2 regions of the Enterobacter sp. UNJFSC 003 genome follow, and region 2 is predicted to be linked to the other one. Evidence: predicted binding sites of a transcription regulator. Region 2 holds the regulator's gene; the other holds the start of a gene.
The links. Region 2 encodes Fur, which represses iron uptake genes when iron is present. Its sites were predicted from a motif close to ATAATAATGAGAACNACTATCAA; they were not measured.
Positions count from the first base shown of each region.

Region 1 (3,422 bases), on a different contig from region 2:
GGTCTGGATCACCAGGCTTTTGAGATGCGGCACGTGATACACCGGCAGCTCCATGACGAACGGCGATGCTTCGCCGCGCATGATGGTATGCTTGAGCATTAGGCCGGTCAGGATCGCCATGACGATGCCCAGCACGTACAGCGAGAAGACCGCCAGCGCCCCTTGCTGACCAAAGAAGGCCGCCGCGAAAACCGCGAAGATCGCCAGACGCGCACCGCAGGACATAAACGGCGCCATCATGATGGTCATCAGACGTTCTCGCGGCGCGTCCAGCGTGCGTGCGCCCATGACTGACGGCACGTTACAGCCAAAGCCGACAATCAGCGGAACGAAGGATTTCCCCGGCAGGCCCAGCGCCTGCATCAGACGATCCATCACGAAAGCCGCGCGCGCCATGTAGCCGGAATCTTCAAGGAAAGAGAGGAACAGGTACATCATGCCGATTTGCGGTACCAGCGGCAGGACGGTATTGATCCCGCCCCCGATACCCTGGGCGAGGAAGATGGTCAGCCATTCCGGGAAATGCAGGGTGTAACCCACCCACTGGATGCCGTGCACGAAGATTGCAACGGAACCGGCATCGAAAACAGGCTGTAGCGCCCCGCCGATGTTGATGGCAAGCAGGAACATCAGGTACATCACCAGTAAAAACACCGGCAGGCCGAGGAAGCGATTGAGTACCACCTTATCCACCGCGGCGGTAAAGCGGCTCGGCTCGGCAGTCAGGGCATTACTGACCACGTCACAAATTGCGGCGATGGCCTGATAACGGGCATCGGCGATGTGCAGCGCCGGGTCATCCAGCTCGTCGCTCAGATGCGCCAGCGCAACGTCCAGCTTATCTGCGGCATTGCCGGCGTAGGCACGGCTGTAGATATCCCCTTCCAGCATCTGCAGGCCCAGCCACTGGCGCTGTTTGGCGGGCATGGATTTATCCATTGCCTGCGCCAGCTTATCGGCTTCACGCAGTAAGGGCTGCGCATAGTGCACCAGCTCCACGCTGGCGTTGCCCGTATGACGGTCTATGGCAAGTTTCAGGGCATCAATACCGCGTGCGCGCGTAGAGACCAGCGGAACCACCGGGCAGCCCAGACGCGAAGAAAGCGCATCAATATCAATGCGTAGCTTTTGCTTTTCGGCTATGTCGAGCATGTTCAGCGCCACGATGCAGGGGATACCCAGCTCCAGCAGCTGTAACGTCAGGTACAGGTTGCGCTCAAGATTGGAGGCATCAACCACGTTGATGAGCAGGTCTGCATCGCCGCTCAAAATATAGTGGCAGGCGATTTGTTCATCGAGAGAGGTTTGTGACGAAATAGTGGTTAACGAATAGGTGCCGGGCAGATCCACCAGGGTGACCTGATTATCTGTTGTCGAGAACTGACCTTCTTTGCGTTCAACCGTCACGCCCGCCCAGTTACCGACACGCTGACGTGCGCCCGTGAGCTGATTAAATAATGTTGTCTTGCCGGAATTAGGATTGCCAATTAAGCCAATAGTTAATTTTTTCATTGTTTTAGACTCACTGAAACCGCTGGCGTGTTATTGGGATAAGGCTTCGACTTCTATTAATGCGAGGTCTTTCTTACGCAGAACCAGATTGACGCGTCGGGTTTCGATATGAACAGGATCGCCTAACGGGGCAACGCGCACGACCTGGAATGACGAGCCTGGCAGCATGCCCAGCGACAGCAGTTTTTGCCGATAGGCCGGGCTAATTTCGCGGGTAAAACCGGTAATTTTCCATGCACTGTCTGGAGTGAATTGCATAGCGCCTACTTTCACAAGAGGTTAAATAATCTACTATGCGATGATAATGAGAATAGTTTGTATCAGCAATAATAAAACTGTGACGGAATGTTGTTTGCGGTATTAATTTACGGCCTGTTTGACCTTGCTCAATATTTACTGAAATGCGGAGATTCAGAGAAGAGGGATATTTGTTAACGAAGTGATAATTTGTGGTTTAAATATGGATGTGCAATCGGTTTCATATATTACGGTACCCTATTGCACCCTCTCCCCTATGGGGAGAGGGTGAGGGGTTAGCGTTTTTTACCCATCGCCGCCGCCAGCGCATCCATCATCGCGCTATTACCCGCTGGCTGAGCATCACGCCCGCGCGGTTTTGCCGCTTTTGCTGCCGGACGCTGCTGCTCGCGACCACCGCCATTGCTGCCACGACGAGCATTGGTTTCACCCGGCTGCTCGTCCAAACGCATAGTGAGGGCGATACGCTTGCGCTGCAGGTCCACTTCCAGCACTTTCACCTTAACGATATCGCCTGCTTTGACCACGGTGTGCGGGTCTTCGACGAACTTGTCGGCAAGGGAGGAGATATGCACCAGACCATCCTGATGCACGCCGATATCGACAAACGCACCAAAGTTGGTGACGTTGGTGACAGCACCTTCCAGCACCATACCCGGCAACAGGTCATTCATCGTTTCGACACCGTCCGCGAAGGTCGCGGTTTTAAACTCTGGGCGCGGATCGCGGCCCGGCTTTTCCAACTCTTTGATGATGTCGGTCACCGTTGGCACACCGAACTGTTCGTCGGTGAAATCAACCGCTTTCAGGTTGCGCAGCGCGCTGTTGTCGCCCATCAGGTCTTTCAGCGCCTGCTGGGTGGCAGCCAGAATGCGTTCAACTACCGGATACGCTTCCGGGTGAACGGTGGACGCATCCAGCGGATTATCGCCGTGATTGATGCGCAGGAAGCCCGCACACTGTTCAAAGGCTTTCGGGCCCAGGCGGCTAACCTTCAGCAGCTGCTGGCGGTTCTGGAACTGGCCGTTCTCGTCACGCCAGGCAACAATGTTCTGCGCCATCATGCGGGTTAAGCCCGCCACGCGGGTCAGCAGGGGAACGGAAGCGGTGTTCAGGTCAACGCCGACGGCGTTAACGCAGTCTTCTACGACCGCATCCAGCTTACGCGCCAGCTGAGTCTGGCTCACATCGTGCTGATACTGGCCCACACCGATGGATTTCGGATCGATTTTCACCAGTTCCGCCAGCGGATCCTGCAGGCGACGTGCAATCGAGACCGCACCACGCAGGGATACGTCCAGATCCGGGAACTCCAGCGCGGCCAGTTCAGAGGCGGAATAAACGGATGCACCCGCTTCGCTGACGATCACCTTCTGGGCCGTCACTTTCGGGAACTGCTTCTGCACGTCAAGATAGAAACGCTCGGTTTCGCGGGACGCCGTACCGTTACCGATAGCGACCAGCTCAACGTTGTACTTTTCGCACAGAGCAGCAACGACGACGGCCGCTTTTGCTGCCTGGCCGGTGTGCGGATAGATCGTGTCGGTTGCCACCAGCTTACCGGTGCCGTCAACCACCGCGACTTTTACGCCGGTACGCAGGCCCGGATCGAGGCCCATGGTCGCGCGTAGGCCCGCAGGCGCGGCCATCAG
Region 1 covers NZ_JBAKHK010000008.1:123,823-127,244, forward strand. Annotated here, with positions in the region: gene feoB (Fe(2+) transporter permease subunit FeoB) at 1-1,512, opposite strand, end outside; gene feoA (ferrous iron transporter A) at 1,543-1,770, opposite strand; gene V5P19_RS17625 (Tex family protein) at 2,046-3,422, opposite strand, start outside.
Region 1: a site for Fur is predicted at 1,811-1,833, ahead of feoA (ferrous iron transporter A). Genes of this name have one in related genera too.

Region 2 (3,422 bases):
ACGTTCAGTGGCAAACGTAGTGCGCTGGCGCTGGCTATTGCCGGTGTGACAGCAATGTCGGGTCTGGTTGTTACACATGAGGCAAAAGCCGCAGGTTTTATCGATGACTCCACGCTCACGGGCGGTATTTATTACTGGCAACGTGAACGTGACCGTAAAGACGTTACTGAAAACAAATATAAAACCAACCTTTCTCACTCTACCTGGAACGCCAACCTCGATTTCCAGTCAGGCTATGCCGCGGATATGTTTGGCCTGGATATTGCCGCCTTTACGGCAATTGAAATGGCGGAAAACGGCGACAGTGCTCACCCGAACGAAATTGCTTTCTCCTCAAGTAACAAAGCGTATAAAGAAGACTGGTCCGGTGATAAAAGCGGTATCAGCTTGTATAAGGCCGCGGCAAAATTCAAATATGGTCCGGTATGGGCGCGTGGAGGCTATATCCAGCCAACCGGTCAGACGCTGTTAGCACCGCACTGGAGCTTTATGCCAGGTACTTATCAGGGTGCGGAAGCCGGTGCCAACTTTGACTATGGCGATGCCGGTGCGTTGAGCTTCTCCTATATGTGGACCAACGAATACAAAGCGCCGTGGCACATTGAGATGGACAAGTTCTATCAGAACGATAAAAAAAACAAAGTAGATTATCTCCACTCGCTGGGCGCGAAGTACGATTTCAAAAACGATCTGGTGCTAGAGGCCGCATTTGGTCAGGCTGAAGGGTATATCGATCAGTATTTTGCGAAAGCGAGCTACAAGTTCGATATCGTTGGGGGGCCGTTAAGCACCAGTTACCAGTTCTACGGCACGCGGGATAAAGCCAGCAATGGCACCGTTAACGATATTTATGATGGTACTGCTTGGCTGCAGGCGCTGACCTTCGGTTACAAAGTGGGTCAGGTTGATTTACGTCTGGAAGGGACATGGGTGAAGGCGGAAGGGCAGCAGGGCTACTTCCTGCAGCGTATGACCCCAACATATGCCTCTTCAAACGGTCGTCTCGATATCTGGTGGGACAACCGTTCTGATTTCAACGCCGACGGCGAAAAAGCGGTCTTCTTCGGCGCGATGTACGACCTGAAAAACTGGAATCTGCCTGGCTGGGCGGTGGGTGCATCTTATGCTTATGCCTGGGACGCGAAGCCTGCCGATATGGCCACACCGGATGCCTACTACGATCCTAACTATCGTCTGAAAGAATCAGCATACAGCCTGGACGCAATCTACACCCTGCAGGATGGCCGCGCGAAGGGGACCATGTTCAAACTGCACTTCACTCAGTACGACAACCATTCCGATATCCCGAGCTACGCGGGCGGTTACGGCAACATCTTTCAGGATGAACGTGACGTGAAATTCATGGTTATCGCCCCATTCACTATCTTCTGATGAACGCTCCGGCGGGCGTGTCCCGCCGGGATGGAGACCAACATGATCAAAAAAATCGTCATCGTATCGTTGCTGGCATCGGGGCTGGTGGCCTGCACTCAACCTCAGGCGCCGAAAGAAGATACGCGGCTGAAAGAGGCGTACAGTGCTTGCATGAATACAGCGGAAGGTTCGCCAGAGAAAATCGAGGCCTGCCAGAGCGTGCTCAATGTGCTGAAGAAAGAGAAGGCGCATGAGCAGTTTGCTACGCAGGAAAATGTTCGCGTGATGGATTATCAGGCCTGTATCCAGGCGCGTAAAACGGGTAACGATCAGGAAGTGACAAAGCGTTGCGATAAGATCTGGCAGGAAATTCGCAGCAGTAACAATTAATTCGCGATTTCTATGCCCGGCAAGCATTCGCTGCCGGGCTTTTTTTTGGCAAAAAAAAGCCAACCTTACGGCTGGCTCAGAGTATGAAAGCGAGCTTATTTTGCGTCATGCGCATGGTCATCTTCGCGGCAATCGCCTTCTGTACAGTGACCATAAAGGTACAGGCTGTGGTTGGTCAGGCGGATACCATGACGAGCAGCGATTTCACGCTGGCGTGATTCAATAGAATCATCGCTAAATTCAATGACCTTGCCGCAGTCGAGGCAGATCAGATGATCGTGGTGGTGCTGTTGGGTCAGTTCGAAAACAGATTTACCGCCTTCAAAATTATGACGGGTAACAATGCCTGCGTCATCAAACTGGTTCAGCACACGATAAACGGTTGCCAGCCCAATTTCTTCACCCATATCGATAAGACGCTTATAAAGGTCTTCCGCACTGACATGGTGATTGTCTGGACCCTGAAGCACTTCAAGGATTTTTAACCGAGGAAGCGTAACTTTCAGGCCAGCCTTCTTTAATGCGGTATTGTTGTCAGTCATGCGGAATCTGTCCTGTTGCTAAACGATTCACTTCTAAAGAAGAAGTGACAGAAAATGCACTTGGGATAATGCGTCTCATTATAGAACTGCCATGCCTAAATGAAAACTGCAAGTCTCAAGCAAAGTATGCTTATAAAAACGTGGTCTCACCGACAAACTTATTCGATGGCTCCCACTTTCTACCTGGGGGATATTGTACAGGTCTGAACGGAAAAGTTAAAAGTTTGTAGCAATTAATTTAATCGGTTTCACCTGGACAACGGGCGCAACCGGAGTTGCGCCGCAGGGTTATCAGGCGTTAAGGATATCGTCCAGGTTCAACTCTTCACGAACCTGCTTAACCCATTTTTCAACACGCTCCGCGGTCAGTTCTGGCTGGCGGTCTTCGTCAATCGCTAGGCCGACAAAGTGATCGTCATCTGCCAGACCTTTAGAGGCTTCAAAGTGGTAGCCTGCCGTTGGCCAGTGGCCGACAATCGCCGCGCCGCGCGGCTCAATGATGTCGCGGATGGTACCCAGCGCGTCACAGAAGTATTCTGCGTAGTCTTCCTGATCGCCACAGCCAAACAGCGCAACCAGCTTTCCGTTAAAGTCTACTTCTTCCAGCGTTGGGAAAAAATCGTCCCAGTCACACTGCGCTTCACCGTAGTACCAGGTCGGAATGCCCAGCAGCAGGATGTCATAACCTTCGAGGTCTTCTTTGCTGCTCTTGGCGATGTCGTGCACATCGGCAACGTCTTTACCGAGCTGTTTTTGAATGTTTTTTGCGATGTTTTCGGTATTGCCGGTATCACTGCCGAAGAAAATGCCGATGATTGCCATGAGTAAAATAACCTCTTGAAACTTAATAGTATGGTGGCACAATTTGTCCACGGATAAGGGCAATAATAGCAGAACAGGCAACCCTGCGGAAACAGCTATCACGCAGGACTGCACTCTGTGCTACATGAAATGGGAAATAAAGGGAATTTTCAGACTTATGCCTTGCCGCGCAACAGTTCAAGTTGGGCGATCAGCATCTCTTCAATCAGCTCGCTGCGGCTGATATTACGCGCGTCAGCCAGTTCATTCAGCGCATCGACGGCGTCAGCATTCAGCTTCAGTTCGACACGCTTA
Region 2 covers NZ_JBAKHK010000017.1:48,361-51,782, reverse strand. Annotated here, with positions in the region: gene chiP (chitoporin) at 1-1,392, shown strand, start outside; gene chiQ (ChiQ/YbfN family lipoprotein) at 1,438-1,764, shown strand; gene fur (ferric iron uptake transcriptional regulator) at 1,860-2,306, opposite strand; gene fldA (flavodoxin FldA) at 2,598-3,128, opposite strand; gene ybfE (LexA regulated protein) at 3,284-3,422, opposite strand, start outside.